Regions from separate parts of the Priestia sp. D51 genome, predicted to be linked through region 1. Evidence: riboswitches for the same ligand, from Rfam matches in the RefSeq annotation. Region 1 holds a riboswitch; each other region holds the start of a gene.
The links. A riboswitch is a leader RNA that binds a small molecule or an ion and turns the genes downstream of it on or off. The one in region 1 is predicted to bind thiamine pyrophosphate.

Region 1 (5,346 bases):
TTACAATCGCTCCTACCGACTTTACCGGCACATCTTCATTTGCTCGTGCCATTGCTACATCAGGCTGATAGTAAAGGCCGAGCGTGACTTTCCCTGCAGCTGCTAAATTAAGCGAGTCTGTTGGATTAGCAGGAAATTGTACTTTTACATTCAGCCCTTCTTTTTTGAAATATCCTTTTTCTTGTGCAGCGTAAATGAAGCTGTGCACTGCATTTGGATACCAATCAAGCATAATTGTAACGTCTTTTAATTTTTTACTGTCACCAGCTTTATTTTCCTTGTCCTGACCGCAAGCAGCGAGCATCAAAACAAGCAGCAGGCTTAAGCTAATCGCAAACCATTTTTTCATTCTGTTTTCCTCCACTTTAATGAACGTTTTTCGAAACCTACTACAATAATAAAAAATAAAATACCGAGCGCGGATAAAATCACAATTGGTGCAAATACACCAGCTGCATCAAACTGTGTCATCATGCGACGACTGAAATATCCTAAGCCTGCTTGCGCACCCAACCATTCCCCAATGGCAGCACCTATTATACTAAAGGTAACCGCTACTTTGAGTCCCGAATAAAAATGAGGCAGTGCAGAAGGAATGTTCAACTTAAAGAAAATATCTTTTTTTGTTGCTCCCATCGTTAACATGAGTTCTTTTAACTCTTTGTTTGTAGAACGAAGCCCGTCAAATGTGCTAACGGTAATGGGAAAAAACGTAATTAATACGGTCACAATCACTTTGCTCCAAATGGAGTAGCCAAACCACAGCACAAATACAGGAGCAATGGCAATGGTCGGAATCATTTGTGACGCAATAATAAGCGGATAAAAAGCACGCTCAATAAGCGGACTCCAATTCATCCACACAGCCAGCAGAACCCCTAGCACAACGGATATTACAAGCCCAATTACGACAATAGATAACGTAGCTGGTAAATGCTTAAACAATAAATCCATTCGCAGCTCCCAAAGCTTCGTTAAAATACCGCTGGGCGTTGGTAAAATAAACGGATAGTTTACAATGCGTGCTCCAATTTCCCAAGCAGTCAGCAAAATGACTACTAAAATCACTGAAGCCCCGTACTTTTTCATGTGTTCACCTTCGATCTTAGCTGTTCAATTAAATAATCTTTCACATCAAGCACTCGCTGTTGATTCAGATCTTTTTGCGTTCGAGGTCTGCTAAGCGGCACTTGAATTTCTTCAAGACAACTTACTGGCTTGTCTGAAAAGATAAAAATGCGATCTGATAAAAAAAGCGCTTCATTGACGTCATGAGTGATAAATAAGATGCTATGCTTACGCTTTTGCCATTGGTCAAGCAGCCATTCCTGCATCGATAAACGTGTGATTGCATCAAGTGCACTAAAAGGCTCATCTAAAAGCAGCACGTTAGAACCGCTTAATACCGTCCGAAGAAAAGAAACGCGCTGCTTCATCCCTCCGGATAAATCACTTGGAAAACGGTTTTCATACCCTTTTAGGCCAAACTCTTCAAGCAGCTGAGACACTTGCTTATGAGCACTTGCTTTTGATACATTGTGAAGCTCAAGAGGCAGTGCTGCATTGTCTAGAATCGTACGCCACGGAAGCAGCAAATCTTGCTGCGGCATATAGCCTACTTTTCCTAGTCGCTTTTCATAAGACTTTCCGTTAATCACGATATCGCCTTCACTCTGCTGTTCAAGACCTGTAATAAGACGAAACAACGTACTTTTCCCAGAGCCGCTCGCTCCAACGATACTGACAAACTCGCCTTCTTTCACGTCTAAGTTTAATGATTTTAAAATCGCTTGATCACCGTTCTTGTACGTAAAACTGACGTTTTGAAAAGATAACACAGACCTATTCATGAATTGGCCACATCGCTTCGTTATAAGCCATATCCCAGAACATATACTCAAAACGCGTCGTATTCAAGAAAATTTCTTCAAGCTTTTCTAATTCCACTTCTGATTTATCTTCAGTAAGTGAGTCAAATAAATTGATACACCATGTCGCCAGTTCTCCAAATTCTTCTGAGCTGTACATTTCAATCCACTCACGGTAAAACTCATTGTTAGCTCCAGGCTTTTCACTAAGTTCTTTTCCTATTTCCCAGTAGCTCCACATACAAGGCAAAAGAGCGGCTACTAATTCAGCTAATGTTCCACTTTGACCAACGTGCAGCATATAGTACGTGTATGCAAGCGTTGTAGGAGATGGCTGCGCTTTTTCTAATTCTTTTTCGCTGATTTCAAATTTCTTGGCATACTCACGGTGCAGACTCATTTCTTCGTTTAATGTAGAGTCTAAAAGGGCTGCAAATTTCCCCATCGTTTGAAGATCGGTAGCTTTCATGGCTCCAATCGCAAATAATTTGGCATAATCAATTAGGTAAAGGTAATCTTGAATCATGTAGAAGCGAAACTTCTCCTTTTCAAGCGTTCCATCTCCCATCCCCTGTACGAAGGGATGATTATGATTTTGACGCCAAATAGGCTGCAGCTTTTCGTATAATCGTTCACTAAATTTCATGATGATCACTCCTTATGCGTATGCAGCCACGTATAAATGAACTGCACTATCACTTTTGTATATTGAACAAGCTGATTAATATCTAATTGTTCGTTCACAGCATGTGCATTTGCTAAATTTCCCGGACCGTAAATAGCGGCGGGAATTCCCGCATCAGCTAGCCATCCCCCGTCTGTTACGCTAGTTGACACATCAATTGGAGGCTTTTTCCCTTCCATTTGTTCATGAGTATTTGCAAGCAGCTGCACTCCTGCATGATTTTCATCAATTTCTAATGACGGAAAGATTTCTCCTCTGTCTTCAATCATTGATGTGCCTCCCCATTCAAAGGTTGGCAGATTATCTTTTAACCATGGATCTGCTTTTGCAATAGCTATAATATATTCTTCCACTTCTTTTGATACTTGGTCGTACGATTCATTAGGATAATAGTGAACGGTGATCCACAGCCTGCATTCATCTGCAATAAAAGCAGCATGTCTTCCGCCTTCGATTACTGCTGGATTAATCGTATTTGTCCCTGGCAAAAATCCTGGATAGCTCTTTGTAACAGCCCAGTGACGCTCCAATTCTTGTAGCCCTCCGATCACTTTTGCCATCTTTTCAATAGCGCTTGCGGCTAACAGGCCTCCTCCAGCATGAATCATACTTCGGCGTGTACCGTCATGATAGGTTTTACTGCTTTTTATCGTAATCCATCCCGTGATCACTCCGCCTTGACCTTGAATATGTAAATCACTTGTATCGACTACAAGCGCAAAATCAGCTGTATACCCTTTCTGACAGCATTGCAGCGTACCTGCCTCTCCTACTTCTTCTCCTACAACGGATTCAAAAATCAAGTCTCCTGGCAGCTCGATTCCTGCTTCTGTTAAAAGCTGAACTGCAAATAATGCTCCCGCCAAACCGCCTTTCATATCAGCAACTCCGCGTCCAATTATCATATTGTCTTTCACAACAGCTTCAAACGGATTGGTTTCCCAATTTTCATTTTCTTGTACCTCAGCAACATCCATATGGCCGTTAATAATCAAGCTTTGATAGTCAGCCGATTTTTGTCCTTTTAACGTTCCCACTACGATAGGGTCGTTAGAATATAAGTCCCACATATCAATGGAAAAACCGCAGTTTTTAAGAAAATCCGCTACGTACAGCTGCGCTTCATGAGAATTTCGTGCAGGAGGCGCTGGCGTTTTATACGAAACAAGCGTTGTTAATAACTGGATTAACTCTCCTTTGCGCTCCTCTACCTGTTTGACAAGCAAATCAATTGTTTCTTTCATGTATGACACCTTCCTTTACGCATAAAAAAACACTTCTTTCGCAGGAAAGAAGTGTTTTTGTTTATGTACACAAAATTATTATAACGAGTTCGTAAGGAAATCCCATACAAAACATCCATTACAATACCTCTTTCCTACGCTAGTATTACCTAGTTCAGGTTATAAGGGTTAAGACTTATCGTCTCTCTCAGCTTCGAAAGCACCCCTAGTGGTGTTGTATCTCTATGAAATTAATCTATTATCATATGTTTACCTGTAATAGTTTTATCATAGTAAAGCGTTTTATTCAATAGAAAGGTTCATGATATGGTAATGAAAATAGTTTCCTTTTTAGTAGTAAAAGAAAAAGCACACACCTTTTTCATGCAGTGTGTGCTCTTTGTTTTTGTGACATTACTAGTTAGCTATTGGCTTCTTTAAAAATACACCGTTTTTTCCTTCAGACAGTAATAAGCTCAAGCTTTTGCCCCGGTCTCACTAATGAAAGCAGCTCGTGATCTTCTTCTATTACATACCCAATCACATTCACATTAGCATTTGCAGACAAATTCCTTTTAGCTATTTGAACCTCTCCTCTGTAACGTCCGTAGCCATCATTGTCCATTGTAATTGCTCCGATTCTGCGTTCTACTGTATGAAATGGCAGCACTGGTTTTACAGATCGTGTATCAACCAATCGCAGAACGTCTCTTGATACATCCGGACGCACGCTGTACGTTCCCTGTATATGAGGTGAACGAATGCGTAGCGGAATAATGCGGTTTTCTTGATATTGAACTAAACGTTTTAATAAATTTGAACTGGCGTATGGATCTCCAATATAAACCTCCGTTACTCCGCATCCGTATAAATCTACTGCAGAGGTAAAAGGACATTTATTACGGTCTTTTTCTCTAGTAGGAAGTCCTTGATAAATAGGTCCTCTCTTTTCGCCTTCTCCAGGAATATAAGCACAAACTGGAATACAAAGTTCATTAAATAAATCTGTCTGCTGTTGAAAAAACGTTTCTTCAAGCCCTGTTTCAGGCCGCGGATAAAAATTATGCCAAGCAAGCAGCTGATGATGATGAAGACCTGCAGATAATAGCGCTTCTATTTCTAGTTTTGACACTGTACTTGCATTAAGGGCAATATAAAACTCATCCGCAAGTAAAATCGTTTCTTCTACGCTAAAGCCATCGTCTAGTCTAATACCTGATACGCCAAGTGAAGATAGAGTCATAAGGCTTTCGATACCTAAATGAACCGGTGTATGCTTAGATACATCTGCATACACGCTTATTCCACAATCTCTAGCCACATGAAGCAATTCTTTTGCCCGTTCAGCCAAATCTCCTTTTTCCTCTGGAATGTGAAGTGAAGTGAATGCGCGTGTAACGCCGCATTCACTCGCTTCTACTAATCTTTGTTTGGCATCTCTATCGTTCAAATAAAATGAAATGCCAATCATTCAAACTCCCTCGCCATTTCGTCGTTAAATCCAAAGAAATAGGTACAAATAAAACCTGCTGCGTAAGCAATAACTAATCCAAGTAAATAAAGAAGAATT
Region 2 (5,346 bases), on a different contig from region 1:
GAAACCAATTCGACTTATTATTTGTGGGATGTACTCACAACAGCATTTACAGGGAATTCAACACTTGTGAAGGTAAAAACCGTTTCGAGTATTGTGTATACGGAAACACCAAGACAAGGAAGAACAGAAATTTCTGAAGAGGGGCGACCTGTAGACGTCGTGTATGACGTCACGGCTGAAGCATTCTTTACGTACATTACAGAGTTAATGAAAAAAGCAGTAGCCAAATAAAGAAAAAGGTTGCACGTGAAAATGTGCAACCTTTTTAATGAATCATATTCAAGAATTGACGTGTTCGCTCTTGTTGAGGATTTGAAAATATTTGATCCGGTGTACCTCTTTCCATAATGACACCTTGATCCATAAAAATAACTTCATCTGCTACTTCGCGGGCAAAGCGCATTTCATGAGTTACCACAACCATCGTCATTCCTTCTTTCGCCAGGTCTTTCATGGCTTGAAGAACGTCTCCTACAAGCTCAGGATCAAGAGCTGAAGTAGGCTCATCAAACAGCATAACTTTTGGGTCCATCGCCATTGCTCGAGCGATGCCAACACGCTGTTGTTGTCCGCCTGATAGTTGGAAAGGATAAAAGTCAAGCTTATCTCCTAAACCAACTCGTGTTAATAATTCTTTCCCTCTTTTTTCTGCTTCTTGAGTAGAAATGCCTTTTACAATTACAGGACCTTCCATAACATTTTCAAGCGCAGTTTTATGAGGAAACAAGTTATAGTTTTGAAAGACCATACCTGTTAGGCTTCGAAATGAAGTAATGTCTTTTTTACGAACAGGTTTGGTAAAATTCATGCTTTTTTTATCAAGTTCAATTGTACCGTCTGTTGGGATTTCTAACAGATTTAAGCAACGTAAAAAAGTAGTTTTACCCGATCCAGAAGGGCCGATTAATACAATTACTTTGCCCTGTTCAACTTCCAAATCAATCCCTTTTAATACTTGCAAATCACCGAATGATTTATGCAAATTTTTGATATTAATCATATAAAAAACTCCTTTAGCTACTCGAAACGGTTATTTAGACACGTAACGATCTAGTCTTATTTCAATACGTCCTTGGATAATGGATAAGATTGTACACATAACCCAGTACAAGAGCGCTGCTTCACTATAAAGAAGTAAAAACTCATAGTTAGTTGAAGCAATTTCTTGAGCTTGACGGAACATTTCAGAAACAAGAATAAGCGATGCAAGTGACGTGTCTTTAATAAGACTAATAAAAGAGTTAGATAATGGCGGAATCGATACACGTGCTGCTTGCGGTAAGATAATCCGTCTTAACGCTTGGGAATAGGTCATACCGAGTGAGTAGCCAGCTTCCCACTGTCCTTTAGGAATAGATTGAATCGCTGCTCGGATAATTTCAGATGCATACGCACCTACACTTAATGAAAATCCAATAACAGCAGAGATGAATGGATCAATTGTTATATCTAAGTTAGGTAATCCGTAGAAAATGATAAATAATTGCACAAGCAAAGGCGTTCCACGAATAATTGACACATATACACGTGCAATTATGTTTAATATCTTACTTGAAGACAAGCGAGCAAGTGCTGTTAAAACAGCTAACACAATGCCTATGGCAAAGCTTATTAATGTTAGTGGAATAGAATATTGAATAGCTCCCTTTAGCATTGGTAAGAGAGATGACTGAGCGATTGAAATCAATTGATTCAATCGCTCTCCATCAGGAAAAATATTATTTAGGAGAAACATCTTCGCCAAACCATTTCTTGGAAATTTTTGCGTATGTTCCGTCTTTTTTCATATCTTTCAATGCTTTGTTTACTTTATCCACTAACTTACCGCTGTCTTTTCTAAACATAAAGCCGCTTGCAGCACCATCGGATTTTTCATCCGCGATTTTGATAGGTGCGTTAGGGTGCTTTTTCTTATAATCAAGGAACGATAATTTATCGTTGATTGTAGCATCAACACGGTTTGCGCTCATTAGTTCTACTGCTTGAGCAAAACCTTCAGCACTCGTAATGTTTGCACCATAAGATTGAGCCATGTCTTTGTAGTTACTTGTTAATGACTGTGCTGATTTTTTTCCTTTTAAATCTTTAAATGATTTGATATCTTTTTCGTCTTTACGAACAATTAATACGGCGCCTGACTGGATGTATGGGTCAGAGAAATCGTATTTCTTTTGACGATCTTCACGAATACCCACTTCATTAGCAATCATGTCAAAGCGTTTAGCATCTAATCCGGCAAACATGCCATCCCACTGTGTTTCTTTGAACTCAGCTTTTACGCCAAGACGTTTAGCTACTTCTTGAGCCAATTCTACATCAAACCCAGTTAGCTTTTGTTTGTCATCATGAAAAGTGAACGGAGGGTATGTACCTTCAGTTCCAATTGTTAATACGCCATCTTTTTTCACTTTATTATATAAATCCTCTTGTGAAGATTTATTGTCTCCATTGTTTGCTTCATTTTTTGAGCTAGAACCGCATGCGGCAAGCACAACTGTGAAAGCTAATAGTAGCGACAAAAGTGCAGCAAATTTCTTCATTTTCTAAACCCCCTAGTATTCTGATAGGAAATGATACTCTGTGATACTAAACAAGAACACAGCAAAAGTCAACAAAAAAAACTTATACGATTAATGTGACTTAAAATAAGGGAAATATACCTTCTATACACGGTTTGTCATAAGGATACAGAAAGATTTTAAAATTTGGATTAAGTGGATTTTTAAGGGATATTTGAGGAGTAAAAAGGAAGTTTCATGCGACGATTTTCTCTTTCATTTTTTCATGACTTTTGGTGCAATAAACATATAGTTAAATGTTAAGGTAGAAATAAATTCCTTATGGTACACTTAAAGAAGAATTTATGAAACGGAGCGATATGATGAAAGCCATAAACTTAATCTCAATTGCCTTTGGTGCTATCGCTGGTACATATGCGCGTTATTTGCTAAATCTTTCCTTATTATATACGGGCTATCCAATAGGAACGGTAATTGAAAACCTATTAGGAAGCTTCATACTAGGCCTATTAACAGGATTTTTTGCGTGGAAAAAGCCAAAAGAATGGATAAAGCTTGGACTAGGAGTTGGCGTGTGCGGCGGTTTTACAACGTATTCAACCTTTGCAGGAGACGTCATTTCTCTCACTCAGCACCATTTATTTTGGGGAGCCATTTATGTCATTGTCTCTTTAGTAGGTGGAATCCTTCTTGCTTTAGCAGGCTATCTATGCGGTGAAGCGGCAGGGAAAAATTTAGTGAAAGTACATGAGGTGAAGTAAATGAGCATAGTGAGCTTGGCACTTGGCGGGGCAGCTGGAGGAATATGCCGTTATCTTTTGGGTTTAAAAGTTACAAAAACAGTTTCAAACCCTCCTTTTCCAGTCTCAATGCTGTTTGTAAACTTGCTCGGTGCGTTTGGGCTTGGTCTTTTTTACGGTAGTTATTATGGAAAGGTTCCGAGTCATGCTTATGATGATTCAATATTTTTAATAATTGGCATTGGGTTTTTTGGTGCCTTTACCACTTTTTCAACGTTTAGTGTGGAAACCGTACAGTTAATTCGGGAAAAATCTTATCGGAAAATGTTGGCGTACGTGGGGATTTCAGCATTTGGAACAGTTGGTTTATTTACAGTCGGTTTACTGGCAGGAACGTTTTTATTATAAGTAAAGAGAACGTTTCTAGTAGGGAAAAACAAAAAGACGGAGAAGTAGAGAATGGATAGAAAAGCAGAAGTTTGGAAATACATTTTGTTGATTGTAGCTGTTGCAGGTCAGATCATTGGTTTTTTATTTTTATTTATAAATGTTGTGGCGGCCTTTATTTTTTACGGTTTTTATATTCTAACTTTTATTATGTTACTCCTGCTGTTTATATGGGATCGGAAAAAGGAAAAAGACAAAGAAGAATTTGACGACTATACCGATTACTAACTATATAAAAAGCAGAATGATTCGGTGCGCCGGGCCTCTTAGTAAAGAAGCTTAAAAGATACATCTATAAAAGGAAGAGAGCCGTAAGAGCATAAAGAGATATTGTATTTACATCTAGTTGTGTTATAATTTTAAGTGCAAAAACAAAATCAATAAATAGCAATCACTAGGGGAGCTTTTTGAAGCTGAGACGGATGTATTTCGGACCCTTTGAACCTGATCTGGTTTGGACCAGCGTAGGGAAGTGGCGATCATGTTTACATAACGATGCATGCTAACCACTCTACGTTGTAGAGTGGTTTTTTGTATGTAATAAAGCCCTCTGCACAAGATGAAGTGATTGAAATTTCTCTTTATTCTGAATGGAAAGGTTTCGATCATGTGGATATTCCTAAATTTCATGTCATTACAACAGATAAGCAGCCAATCGAAGAGCTTCAAAAAATTTTAACGGCTATCGCGCCTTTTGCGGGCGCCATTCATATTAGAGAAAAAAAGAAAACGGCAAAGCAGATTCAATGTTTACTAGAAAGCCTACCATTTTGTCGCTCTAAAATTATTGTGAATGACCGAGTTGATGTAGCGCATGCTTTAAAAGCAAAAGGTGTACAGCTTGCCTATCATAGTTTAGACGTTTCGTTTGTTATAGACGCATTTCCTTCTCTTATTGTTGGAAAGTCAGTTCACTCTGTGGAAGAGGCTTTAGAAGCTGAAAAAGATGGTGCTCACTACATTTTATACGGACATATTTATTCAACACATTCAAAAAAAGAATTAAAAAGTCGAGGGATAGCGGCACTAAAAGAAGTAGTAGACGCTGTGCAGATACCGGTTATTGCCATTGGAGGAATTACACCTGTAAATGCCAAAGAGGTACTTCAAACAGGAGCACACGGTATAGCCGTGATGTCTGGTGTCATGCTTGCGCAAGATCCCCTGAAAGCGATTAAACAATATTCTCATATATGGACATCTGGAGGTGGAGAAAATGAAGCAGCATTATGATGTACTGTTAATCGGAGGAGGTATAATCAGCTCTTCTATCGCTTATCATTTGTCAAAACAAGGAGCGTCAGTAGCTATTCTTGAACGCAATCAAGTTGGTTGTGAAGCTTCAAGTGCAGCCGCTGGTATTTTAGGTGCTCAAGCTGAAATTGATGAAGAAGGTCCTCTTTTAGACCTTGCTATTAAGAGCAGAAGCATGTTTCCTGAACTGGTGAAGGAACTAAAAGAAAAAACGGCTATCGACGTAGAGCTCATTCAAAAAGGCTTATTAAAAGTCGCTGTAACAGAAGAAGATGCACACGTATTAAAGAAAAAAGCCGCTCAGCACCACCGGTGGGACAAAGATGTAAGATGGATCGATGTAAAAGAAGCGCGTTTGTTAGAACCCGGGCTCTCTCCAGACATAT
Region 3 (5,346 bases), on a different contig from region 1:
GGGCTTATTTTTTAGTTAGCTGTAGCTAGCTTTTTTTATTTTTTTATTTATTAGTTTACATAATTATTTTATTGTTAACTTATATTTTTTTAGACATGTATGTTTTATTTATCTTCGATTGAGGAACATAAAAAGTAATAAAGGAGATGGATAAAATGAATGAACAAAAAATTGCTAAAAAAGTAAATGAAGTATTAGAAGGAAATCGTGTAGGAACATTAGCCACAGTTGTAAACAACAAACCCCACTCTCGCTATATGACATTTTTCAGCGATGAAGATGGTATCGCTCTTTACACACCAACAAATATCAATACACATAAGGCAGAAGAAATCGAAGCCAATCCGAACGTGCACGTACTATTGGGCTACAGCGGCGAAGGATATGGCGATCAATACTTAGAATTATCCGGGACAGCTGTTCTTCGTACCGGTGATCAATTAAAAGGACGTATATGGAACGATCACATGAAAGAATGGTTTGACGGTCCAAATGACCCTGAGTATGTTGTTCTGGAAATTACACCAAACGAAATTCGCTTTATGAATGAAGGCGAAGAAACTCCTCAAACCGTTCAGCTATAATAAAAAAGCGCACACTGTGCGCTTTTTTTATTTTCCTACCGCTTCTTTCAATTGAGCTGCTTTTTCTTTTGGAGACGCTGCTAAGCTAATCGCGGTAATAATAGAAACACCATCTGCACCTGCTTCTACTACTTGTTTGGCATTTTCAGGCGTGATGCCACCGATTCCTACAATTGGAAAGTCAATATTCTGGTTTCGCACTTCTTCAATTAATTTTGTACCTTGCACTGCTTTTGCGTCTTTTTTTGTAGAAGTAGGAAAAACAGGTCCCATTCCTACATAATCCGCCCCGTCTTTTATCGCTTGCTGCAGCTCTTGTACATTATGAACAGAGACGCCCACAATTCCTTTTCCTATTTTTTCTCGAACAATATGAGCTTTTTCATCTTCTTGTCCAATATGAATGCCATCTGCTTGTAAGCGGATCGCTAAGTCAAGATCATCATTCACAACAAAAGGAACGCTGTGCTGCTGACAAATTTGCTGAAGTTCTTTCGCCAGCTGATATTTCGCTTCTCCTGTTAAGGCACCCTCGCCTTTTTCACGAAATTGAAACACGGTAACGCCGCCTTCAATTGCTTCTTTTAATACTTCTTTCGGATCTTTTTTACAGTTATTGCTGCCCATTATAAAATAAACTTTCAGCAGCTTTTTAATTTCTTCGTTTGTCATTTTCCCGCTCCTTTTAACGTTGATGTACTCTTGCATATGATTCAATATCCTGTCCAGATAAAAGATGAAGCTGATTTAACAGCTCAATTTGAAAGCTCCCCGGCCCTTCTTCACCTTTTTTCGCTGCGGCGATTTCACCTGCCACTCCGTAAAAACTTAAAGCAGCAACGCTTGCCTCGACATATTCTTTTTCTACAGCCGCGAAAGCTCCTATAATTGATGTCAGCAGACATCCAGTACCCGTCACCTTCGTAAATAACGGGTGACCGTTGTCTACTGTATACGTTGTGTTTCCATCGGTGATCACATCTTGTTTCCCCGTAATAACAATCACTGTATCTAATTTGTTCGCTGCTTTCTCAGCAAGTTCAATGACGTCTCCTTGCCCTTCTAATGAATCAACGCCTTTAATGAGCCATGACTCGCCTACTACATTCGCAACTTCAGCAGCGTTACCGCGAATAACGGCAATATTTAATTCTTCTACAAGCTGACGTGCCACTTCTGTACGAAACGGTGTCGCTCCGGCTCCTACAGGATCGAAAATAACCGGCACGCCATTTTCATTTGCTGATTTTCCTGCTATTCTCATCGCTTCTACTTCTTGAGCCGTCAGTGTACCCATATTTAAGACAAGCGCTCCGGCGATTCGAGCCATATCAGCCACTTCTTCCTTCGCATAAGCCATAACAGGTGACGCTCCTATGGCAAGCAGTCCATTTGCTGTAAAATTGGTTACCACAACATTCGTAATATTATGAACAAGCGGACTTGTATCTCTTACTTTTTCTAATTGAGCTGAAATTTTACTAATATCCATGTTCTCTCACTCTTTTCATTTAGTTTTAACACTGCAAAAAAAAAGACAAAAAAGCACCTTGCATGCGCAAAGTGCTTTGGTATGTACTCACATTCCCTGCGCTGGCATTATCCAACAGGTTCAAATGGTCAACAGGCGCCCCTGTACTCTCAGCCTGCCCCGCGCAAGCTCCCATACTATTTATTACTACGTTTAAAGTTTACTATTAACTTTTTTTATTTGCAACCATTTCACTGTTTTGCCCATAAAATAAAGCTTCGTTATAGGCTGAGTGGTGTTGTAAATCTTACAGCTTTACTAAAAGCATCATTAAAAGACCTCCAGTAAACTACTGGAGGTCTTCTATCTCCTAAAAATTCTATCATTTCTCTTGAATCGCTTGATTTCTCACAGCTGTTTTTCGGTCCTTCCCTGCTCTTAAAGATAAAAGAAAACAAAGCAGCAGTACAAGTGCAGCTGATACGTACGGATAATTAACGTTTATATCAAAAAGAAAGCCTGCGACAACGGGTCCAATAATATTCCCAAGACTTGTATAAGCAGAATTTAGTCCGGCTACATACCCTTGGTCGTCTTGTGCCATCATCGACATTTGCGTGCTTATTGCCGGACGTAAAATATCTGTTGCTAAAAAGACGATAAATGTTACAACAATAATAAGCCAGTACGTGTGCACAAATAGCGTAAGTAAAATAAAAAGTCCCGTCATCATCAAGCAAAACGAAATGACTCTTTTTTCACCGAACTTATTTAAAATCCAGCCAAAAATCGTAACCTGCACAACAGCTCCTGCAATAGAGCCAAACGTAATAACAAACGCAATATCTTTTGGCGTAAAGCTAAATTTATGATCAACAAATAGTGAAAAGATCGTTTCATAATTGGATAATCCAAACGATGTCACAAAAACGATAATTAAACTTAAAAAATAAGGTTCTTTGTAGGAATTCATAAGCTGCAGTAGCAGCCGATCTTCTTTTGGATTCTCATTGTTTGAAACAGCATGATCTTGTACAGGACGAGACTCCGGCAAAACAAAAAGCGTAATCACTGCAGCCAAGCCTCCTGCTACTGCGGCCATGTAAAATGGCACGCGCATGCCGTATTCAGCTAAAAAGCCTCCAATACCGGGCCCGATAATAAATCCTGTTGTAATCGCTGCCGTCACATAGCCCATTCCTTTAGCGCGTTCTTTAGCAGACGTCACGTCCGCTGTATAGGCCATAACAGCAGGCATAATAAGCGCGGCCCCGACCCCACCTAGCATTCTGGATACAAATAATAAAAGAGGTGTACTCACTGAACCAAAGAACCATTCAGACAGGGCAAAAACAATCATTCCCGCTACAATAATTTTCTTTCTCCCTAACGAATCGGATAATCGCCCCGCTAAAGGCGAAAACAGAAATTGAGTTAGTGAAAACACCGCTACTAAAAGCCCCATCACGCTGCCGTTGATATGAAGCTCCGTCATATAGGTTGGCATAATTGGAATAACGAGACCGATTCCCGTAAAGATAATAAAAATATTTAGCATGAGCAGCAAAATCGCCGCTCGATTTCTTAACAATAATGACATATAAACCTCCTGATTACAAAAATACTGAACGTTCGGTCTATAAAAATACAAAATAATGAGGGATTACTCATTGCCACAATAAGCATCCCCGCTTATTTAAGAAGACCTTGCTATAATTCCGTTTAAAAATACATCGATTGCTGAATGGTAAAGCTGCAGGGCATTTTCCGTACTCGTTTTTCGAGACATGCGGCTCATTCCAACAAACAGCCCTTCTAAAATTACTGCAAGCTGCTCTGCATTTTTATGAGAAAACTCGCCTTCATCGATGCCCTGTTGCAAAAGTTCCCGGTTAAACTCCACGTGTCGTTTCACCATCTCATCAATTCGCTCTTCGATGTCGCTGCCCTTTTCCTCGTTGTTAAAAAACTCATCGGCAGCTTTCGTAAGAGGATGATTCAAATCATCTAAAATGATTTGCTCCGCTATTCCAAAAAGCTTATCTCTTGTTGTTTTGTAAAGAGACTCTCTTTCTTTCCAGTTTCGTTCCCACTCAAGATCCCATTCGTCTATTAAATAAAGAAAAAGCCCTTCTTTACTTTTAAAGTGATAATAAATATTCCCTTTACTGCTTCCCGTAGCTTCTACAATTTCTTCAATAGATGTAGCTTTATAGCCTTTTTGAGAAAACAATGCTTTAGCGGCATCTGCCACTTTTCTTTTGGTTTGTTCACTTTGAAGCTTTTTTTTATTCAAGCTATTTCCACCGCCCCGTACATTTATTATTTATACTGAACATTCGTTTTGTATTATCTGACACCTATACTACATAGGAAAAACCTTTTTGTCTAGTGAGAAAACCTAGTTTATACCTTTTTATATGAATCATTACCAAAACAAAGCCTCCTAAAAAGGCTTTGCCTAAAAAGCTTACTTGCTAACAGGATAAATGACCGCTGCTTGCCCGCACAGTTTGCATACAAATAAACAAATCATCTGCGCCTTCTTTCCTGTCTTTTACTCATTCAATTTCTTTGTCATAAACACACTGTATGGATCTTCTTTGTAGGTAGAAAACGGTTCGCACTCGTAAAATCCAAAACTGGCGTATAGCTTTCTAGCCGGTTCAAAAGCGGGTGCGGATCCTGTTTCTAAGCTTAAGCGTCGGTACCCTCGTTTTTGCGCTTCATTTATTATGTACTGCAGCAGCTCTCTAGCAATTCCTTTCCGTAAATGAGCGGTAGCTGTTCGCATCGATTTAATTTCTCCGTGGTGCTCATCTAACTCTTTTACAGCTCCGCACCCTGCTAGCTGACTTCCTTCCCACACGCTCCAAAACGTAATATGACGTTGTTTTAAACTTTCAATATCTAGAGCATGAATACTTTCAGGGGGGGAATGTAAGTTCATTCCTTGAAGGTGAGAACTTACTAGCTCAATAACTTCATTGTTCGTTAAGTGGTCTCTTTTTATTTTAATCATCTTCTCTTCCTTCCTGCTACTAAAGGGTGGTCAACTACAAACCGACTTATGAATACATTCACTGTCGACCTTTAAAAATCCTTTTATACACTCCCTTCTTTTTCTCCAGTTATTAAAACAGACTTTGCCAAGCAGATGTTTCATACATTGTTAAACGGAGGTGAAATTCGTTGAAGAAAGTTTTATTTTGTCTTGTCCCTCTTTTGTTTTTATTATCCGCCTGCTTTAGTGATCCTGTTCAAGATGATTTAATCGATTATAACAATCAA
Region 4 (5,346 bases), on a different contig from region 1:
TTCCACTTTGTTTCACCGCAATGGCAATATAAGCCCAAATAAAAACAAGCGGATAAACAGCGTCTCGGTTTTTTAATGTAAACATAATGCCCAGCGCAGCCCCTACCAGCAGCATAATAATCGTCCATGCTAATTCATTTAGGCCAAGCAAGTGCTGTATTCCATTTGCTTGAAATACGACAAATACATTAACAATAGTCGCAACAGAAATCCATCCAAGATAAAGCGAAATCGGCAGACGCATAAACCATGTCGTCATCCGAGAATGCTGAATAATGGAATATACAATCATTAATGTGCCTAAAATAAAGAGCATAACTAAAAGGGATAACTTATAGTAATCGTTTTGGAAAATAAAGATCCACGCACTATTTAACAAACAGTTTAGAAAAAACCAAATGCCTATACGTGCATATATTTCTTTTTGATCTTCTCTTGCAAAAAATTGGCGTATAACCCAAATGGTTAATAACAAATAAATAACGCCCCAGATAGCAAAGGCATAACCGGCTGGTGTAAACAACGTAGGAACTTGCGCAGAAGCCTCTGCCGTTGTTTTGCCTCCTATTGGAATCGCATTTGCTAAATAATTCACAAGAAGTGTAATAGCCAAGCCTACTGTATTTAATACAGCATACAAACGAAATTTTGCCATTTTGTTCTCTCCTTTCTTCTATTTATATGAGAATGTTTCGGAGACGAAAACGGCTCTTCCCTTCATTAATACCTCTTCTTCCCTAAAAATATGCATTTTTAAACAAAAATGATTAAAAATAGCTTCAAGAAGCTACCTCTTTAAGAGATAAAAACCGTTAGGGAACAATTTTCCATAACGCTTTCTATTTTTCAGAATATATGGTAAGTTAAACATAGACTAATAGGAAGTCCACTAGGGGTGCCGACCGGCTGAGACAAGTTTTCTTGATCCCTTTGAACCTGATCTGGCTCATACCAGCGTAGGAAAGTGGCAATGTTCAGTTTTGTACTGTCCTTTGCCACTCCGTTTATAAACGGAGTGTTTTTTATTTCCTTTATGTGCTTGTTTGTGACTTCCTCATATTAAAGGAGGATTTTGATGTCATTTTCATCTCAATTAAGACAAGAAGCAAACTATATTTACGAAGCCATTTTTAACCACCCTTTTATTAAAGGAATTGCTGAAGGAGACGTGCCAAAAGAGGCGCTTATTCACTACGTTTCTCAAGACTACGAATACTTAACAGCATTTGTCCGCATTTACGGCGCTGCTTTAACAAAATGCCGCACGCGTACCGAAATGGAAGCCTTTAATGCCGGCATTTCTACGGTATTACATAGTGAAGTACACCCTCATAATAATTTTTGTGACGTAGCAGGCGTACGCTATGAAGACCTCCACACTGAGGCTCTTTCACCAACGGCCAGCCACTACATTAACCATATGACAAGCGTTGCGCATACAGGCAGCTTAGCGGAAATCATTGCCGTGCTTCTTCCATGTCCGTGGACGTACGTTGAAATTGGCCAGCGCATTACGGAACAAGTAAATCCATCTCCTTCTCATCCTTTTTATGAATGGATTCAGTTTTATAATAATGAAGAAATGAATGGCACAACACAATGGTTTTGTAACAAGCTTGATGAACTCGCCGAACAAGCGACTGAAGAAGAACGTAATCGTATGAAAGATCACTTTATCAAAAGCTGTGAGCTGGAGTATTTATTTTGGGAAATGGCGTATACACAAGAAAAATGGCCGCTTTCTCAGCTTTCACTTTCAAAATAACGAAAAAGCCTCCTATCAGGAGGCTTTTTATTTCAATAATTTTTTAATCATTTTCAAGTTTTGTTTCTCTGAAGGATAGCGGAATGACAAATCAAACTTGGTTGTTTGAGACAGCATGCTTTTAAAATGAGAAAATGTCTGAAAGCTGTCTTTTCCATGATATTGGCCCGTACCGCTTTCTCCAACTCCGCCAAAGGGTAAATATGGCGTAGCGATATGCATAAGCGTATCATTTATACAGCCTCCTCCAAATGAAAGACGCTCCGTTATGACATTTTGTACATTTGCACTTTCCGTAAACAAGTAAAGAGCTAACGGCTTAGCTTTTTCTTGAACTTTATGAATAACTTCGTCTAGCGTTTCGTATTCAATCATAGGAAGAATAGGCCCAAAAATTTCTTCTTGCATAACGTCTGATGTCCAGCTTACTTCACTTAACACCGTAGGTTCTATTGTGAGCGTACTTTTATTATACCCGCCTCCAACTATAGCGTTTCCGTCTTTTAAAAACTCAACTAGCCGAATAAAATGGCGCTCACTGACAATACGGCCGTAGCGCTCACTTTCAAGCGGATTACTACCGTAAAATTGATAAATCGCTTCGCGAAGTTTCTCCACTAGCTGCGCTTTTACCTTTTTATGCACGAGCAAATAATCGGGAGCAACGCACGTTTGGCCTGCATTCATTCCTTTGCCAAACATAATTCGCTTCGCTGCAAGATCTAGGTTTGCATCTTCATGTACAATGCACGGACTTTTTCCTCCTAGCTCCAGCGTGACGGGAATAAGCTGCTTCCCTGCTTCTTGCATAATAATTTTCCCTACATTTACACTTCCCGTAAAGAAAATATAATCGAGGGGCTGCTTTAAAAGCATGCTCGTCGTGTCTACAGCGCCTTCAATCACCGTCACAAATGCGGGATCAAAAGCCTCAGCTAGTAATTCTTGTATAACCCGAGATACGCTAGGCGTTAATTCAGAAGGCTTTATAATCGCCGTGTTTCCAGCGGCAATCGCTCCTACTAAAGGAGACAGCGCTAATTGAAACGGATAGTTCCACGGAGCAATAATTAACGCGACTCCATACGGTTCAGGCACAATTTTCCCTTTAGAGCCCACGTGTGTTAAAGCGGTTTTTACTTTTTTAGGCTTCATCCATTTTGCTAAATGCTTAAGCGTAAACCGAATTTCCTCTAGTAAAATCCCAATTTCCGACGTGTACGCCTCTACTTCAGATTTATTCAAGTCTTGTTTTAAAGCATCCATAATTCTCTGCTCGTTTTGTTTGACTGCGTCTCTGAGCTTATTCAGCGCTTGAATGCGGCTGCTGATGCTCTTTGTCTTTTGTGCATAGAAATACTGCTTTTGTGTAGAGACAATATGTTCAATGACCGTTTCATCTGTGATATAGAATTGCTCGTGGTTCATCTCTTTCATCTCCCTATAAACATTCAGCTTCAACTGTAGCAAGCAAGCTTTTTAATAGCTCAACTGCCTCGTTTAAAGCCAATGAATAATATCTCTGCGTTCCTTTTTGCTCAATTTGCACAAGCTTTTGATCACGTAAAATTTTTAAATGATGAGAAATTGCCGGTCGTGATAAAGTAGACTCGTTTGCAATTTCATTAACGGTTAAAGGCTCTTTTTCCGCGAGCAGCAAAATAATATCTTGTCTTGCTGAATCACTTAGAGCCTGAAAAATAGGAATGCTGGCACGAAATAACTCCACTGCTTTTTCACTCATAAATATTCTCCTTTATTTAATTTCTTGTGTTCTGCGGACAACGGATGAAAGCCACTTTCTTGGTACAAAGCGCGGGATGAAGGTGGCGAGACGAAACTGTACTCCTGGTACGATAACCGTCTGCCCTTTCATAAATTTTTTATAGCCCGCTTTAGCAACTGCTTCTACATCCATTGCACCGCTTTGAAAAAGCTTAGAATTGCTCAGCTGAGCCCGGTCGCTAAAACCCGTTTTAGTTGGACCCGGGCATAGAGCACTTACCGTTACATTGGTACCTCTTAATTCATTTTCAAGGGCCTCTGTGAAAGATAATACGTACGCTTTTGTTGCGTAATACACTGTCATAAGCGGACCCGGCATAAATGCAGCAACGGACGCAATGTTTAAAATTTTCCCGTGATTTCTTTTGACCATATCGGGTAAAAATAATTTTGTTAAATGAGTTAATGCTCGGATATTTAAGTCAATCATGTTTAACTCTTCATCTAAAGCTGTTTCAATAAATTTACCGTATAGTCCAAAACCTGCATTGTTCACTAAATAATCAACGTGCATTTCTTTATTTTTAAGTTCTTCATACAGTGACTGTATCTCTTCTTCTCTTGATAAATCCTTTACAACCGTTATTACGTCAATATTATAAGTAGATTTTAAATTCTCTCTAATCGCTGTTAGTTTATCAGCACTTCTGGCAACTAAAATTAAAGAATGGCCATCCTTTGCGAATTGATAAGCTAACTCTTTACCTATTCCTCCGGACGCACCGGTGATGAGCGCATAATGCTGTGACATAGTGTTCACTCCTTATGTTTATATGTTCAAGAACTTAAACATTTAAACTTATCTTATAGGATTCATTTTTTCCCGTCAACTGTTTTCTATACTCTCCTTTTCTTTTATGTTTTCCATTTTTGCCATTTGCGCATTTCTGTACATTTTTTTACAAAATATGCGTTTTCTTTACATAGAAGGCTAATGTCGTCTAGTTTTGACAACCTTTGTCACCTAGCAGGAAAACAAGTGAAGATATGGTGAATACAACATACAACAAATAATCCATTACATAGTTGGATGAAAATAGATAAGGGAGGAAATGAAAAATGATGGAGACGTATACAATTAAAAAAGTAAGTGATCAATTAGAGGTAGAAAAGAAAACGTTAAAACAATGGGAAAAATTATTGGGCAGCTATTTAACAATTGAACGAGTAGATGGGGCCCGTGTCTATACAGAGGAACAAATTGAATTATTTAATGATATTAAACAGCTGTTTGATGAACAATGTACGTTAGATGAAGTCAAAGAATATGTTCAGCTGCTGATAAAGGAACAAGAAGAGCAGGAGCATTTAGTGATGGAATCAGAGGCAGCGGTTTCAAAAGAAGAAGAACCAGCAAAGTTGAAAACTGCTAAAAAAGAAAACGTCATTGATTTTCAAGAACACTCCAATAAACAAATGAAGCAAGAAAAGAAAAAAGCTGCTGAAAAGCAAGAAAGCATTTCAGAGAATAAGCAAGAGAAGACCCCTCCTATACCTGAAGCACGATTAGCTACTGAAGAAGAAAAGCAGGCTATTTCTGCTTCTATTGAAGAACCAAAACCAAACGACCTTGTCGTGAATGAAAAAGAGCTGCTTCAAGGGGAACTAGTAGAAGCTGTTCGCCGCTATGAAGATGTGTTTGAAGTACTTGATACGTTTAAAGCTGATTTGTTAAAAGAAATGCGAGAAGGAATGCGAAATGAAGTTCGGGAAGAAATTGTCGGAGAAGTAAAAAAAGAGCTTGAAAAAAGTGCTACTCAAACTGTAGAAATGGTGGAGTCGGTCGGGGCATATAT

Region 2: linked by a shared signal. The riboswitch ahead of ACNHOZ_RS23365 (thiamine phosphate synthase) and the one ahead of ACNHOZ_RS13390 (acetylornithine deacetylase) in region 1 are both predicted to bind thiamine pyrophosphate.
Region 3: linked by a shared signal. The riboswitch ahead of thiM (hydroxyethylthiazole kinase) and the one ahead of ACNHOZ_RS13390 (acetylornithine deacetylase) in region 1 are both predicted to bind thiamine pyrophosphate.
Region 4: linked by a shared signal. The riboswitch ahead of tenA (thiaminase II) and the one ahead of ACNHOZ_RS13390 (acetylornithine deacetylase) in region 1 are both predicted to bind thiamine pyrophosphate.

The regions. Positions count from the first base shown of each region.
Region 1 covers NZ_JBLTIR010000003.1:285,068-290,413, reverse strand. Annotated here, with positions in the region: gene ACNHOZ_RS13410 (ABC transporter substrate-binding protein) at 1-349, opposite strand, end outside; gene ACNHOZ_RS13405 (ABC transporter permease) at 346-1,089, opposite strand; gene ACNHOZ_RS13400 (ABC transporter ATP-binding protein) at 1,086-1,850, opposite strand; gene tenA (thiaminase II) at 1,843-2,514, opposite strand; gene ACNHOZ_RS13390 (acetylornithine deacetylase) at 2,520-3,797, opposite strand; TPP riboswitch at 3,912-4,014, opposite strand; gene ACNHOZ_RS13385 (MupG family TIM beta-alpha barrel fold protein) at 4,237-5,247, opposite strand; gene ACNHOZ_RS13380 (PTS transporter subunit EIIC) at 5,244-5,346, opposite strand, start outside.
Region 2 covers NZ_JBLTIR010000007.1:69,716-75,061, forward strand. Annotated here, with positions in the region: gene ACNHOZ_RS23330 (nucleoside hydrolase) at 1-231, shown strand, start outside; gene ACNHOZ_RS23335 (amino acid ABC transporter ATP-binding protein) at 266-1,000, opposite strand; gene ACNHOZ_RS23340 (amino acid ABC transporter permease) at 1,031-1,735, opposite strand; gene ACNHOZ_RS23345 (amino acid ABC transporter substrate-binding protein) at 1,719-2,540, opposite strand; gene ACNHOZ_RS23350 (fluoride efflux transporter FluC) at 2,882-3,280, shown strand; gene crcB (fluoride efflux transporter CrcB) at 3,281-3,667, shown strand; gene ACNHOZ_RS23360 (hypothetical protein) at 3,719-3,934, shown strand; TPP riboswitch at 4,093-4,194, shown strand; gene ACNHOZ_RS23365 (thiamine phosphate synthase) at 4,316-4,939, shown strand; gene thiO (glycine oxidase ThiO) at 4,923-5,346, shown strand, end outside.
Region 3 covers NZ_JBLTIR010000004.1:237,942-243,287, forward strand. Annotated here, with positions in the region: RNA gene ssrS (6S RNA) at 1-9, shown strand, start outside; gene ACNHOZ_RS17950 (pyridoxamine 5'-phosphate oxidase family protein) at 156-584, shown strand; gene thiE (thiamine phosphate synthase) at 612-1,256, opposite strand; gene thiM (hydroxyethylthiazole kinase) at 1,270-2,076, opposite strand; TPP riboswitch at 2,153-2,261, opposite strand; gene ACNHOZ_RS17965 (MFS transporter) at 2,438-3,655, opposite strand; gene ACNHOZ_RS17970 (TetR/AcrR family transcriptional regulator) at 3,752-4,351, opposite strand; gene ACNHOZ_RS17975 (GNAT family N-acetyltransferase) at 4,613-5,074, opposite strand; gene ACNHOZ_RS17980 (hypothetical protein) at 5,248-5,346, shown strand, end outside.
Region 4 covers NZ_JBLTIR010000004.1:254,260-259,605, forward strand. Annotated here, with positions in the region: gene ACNHOZ_RS18035 (TspO/MBR family protein) at 1-655, opposite strand, end outside; TPP riboswitch at 882-980, shown strand; gene tenA (thiaminase II) at 1,076-1,765, shown strand; gene ACNHOZ_RS18045 (aldehyde dehydrogenase) at 1,793-3,193, opposite strand; gene ACNHOZ_RS18050 (ArsR/SmtB family transcription factor) at 3,207-3,509, opposite strand; gene ACNHOZ_RS18055 (SDR family NAD(P)-dependent oxidoreductase) at 3,522-4,301, opposite strand; gene ACNHOZ_RS18060 (helix-turn-helix domain-containing protein) at 4,610-5,346, shown strand, end outside.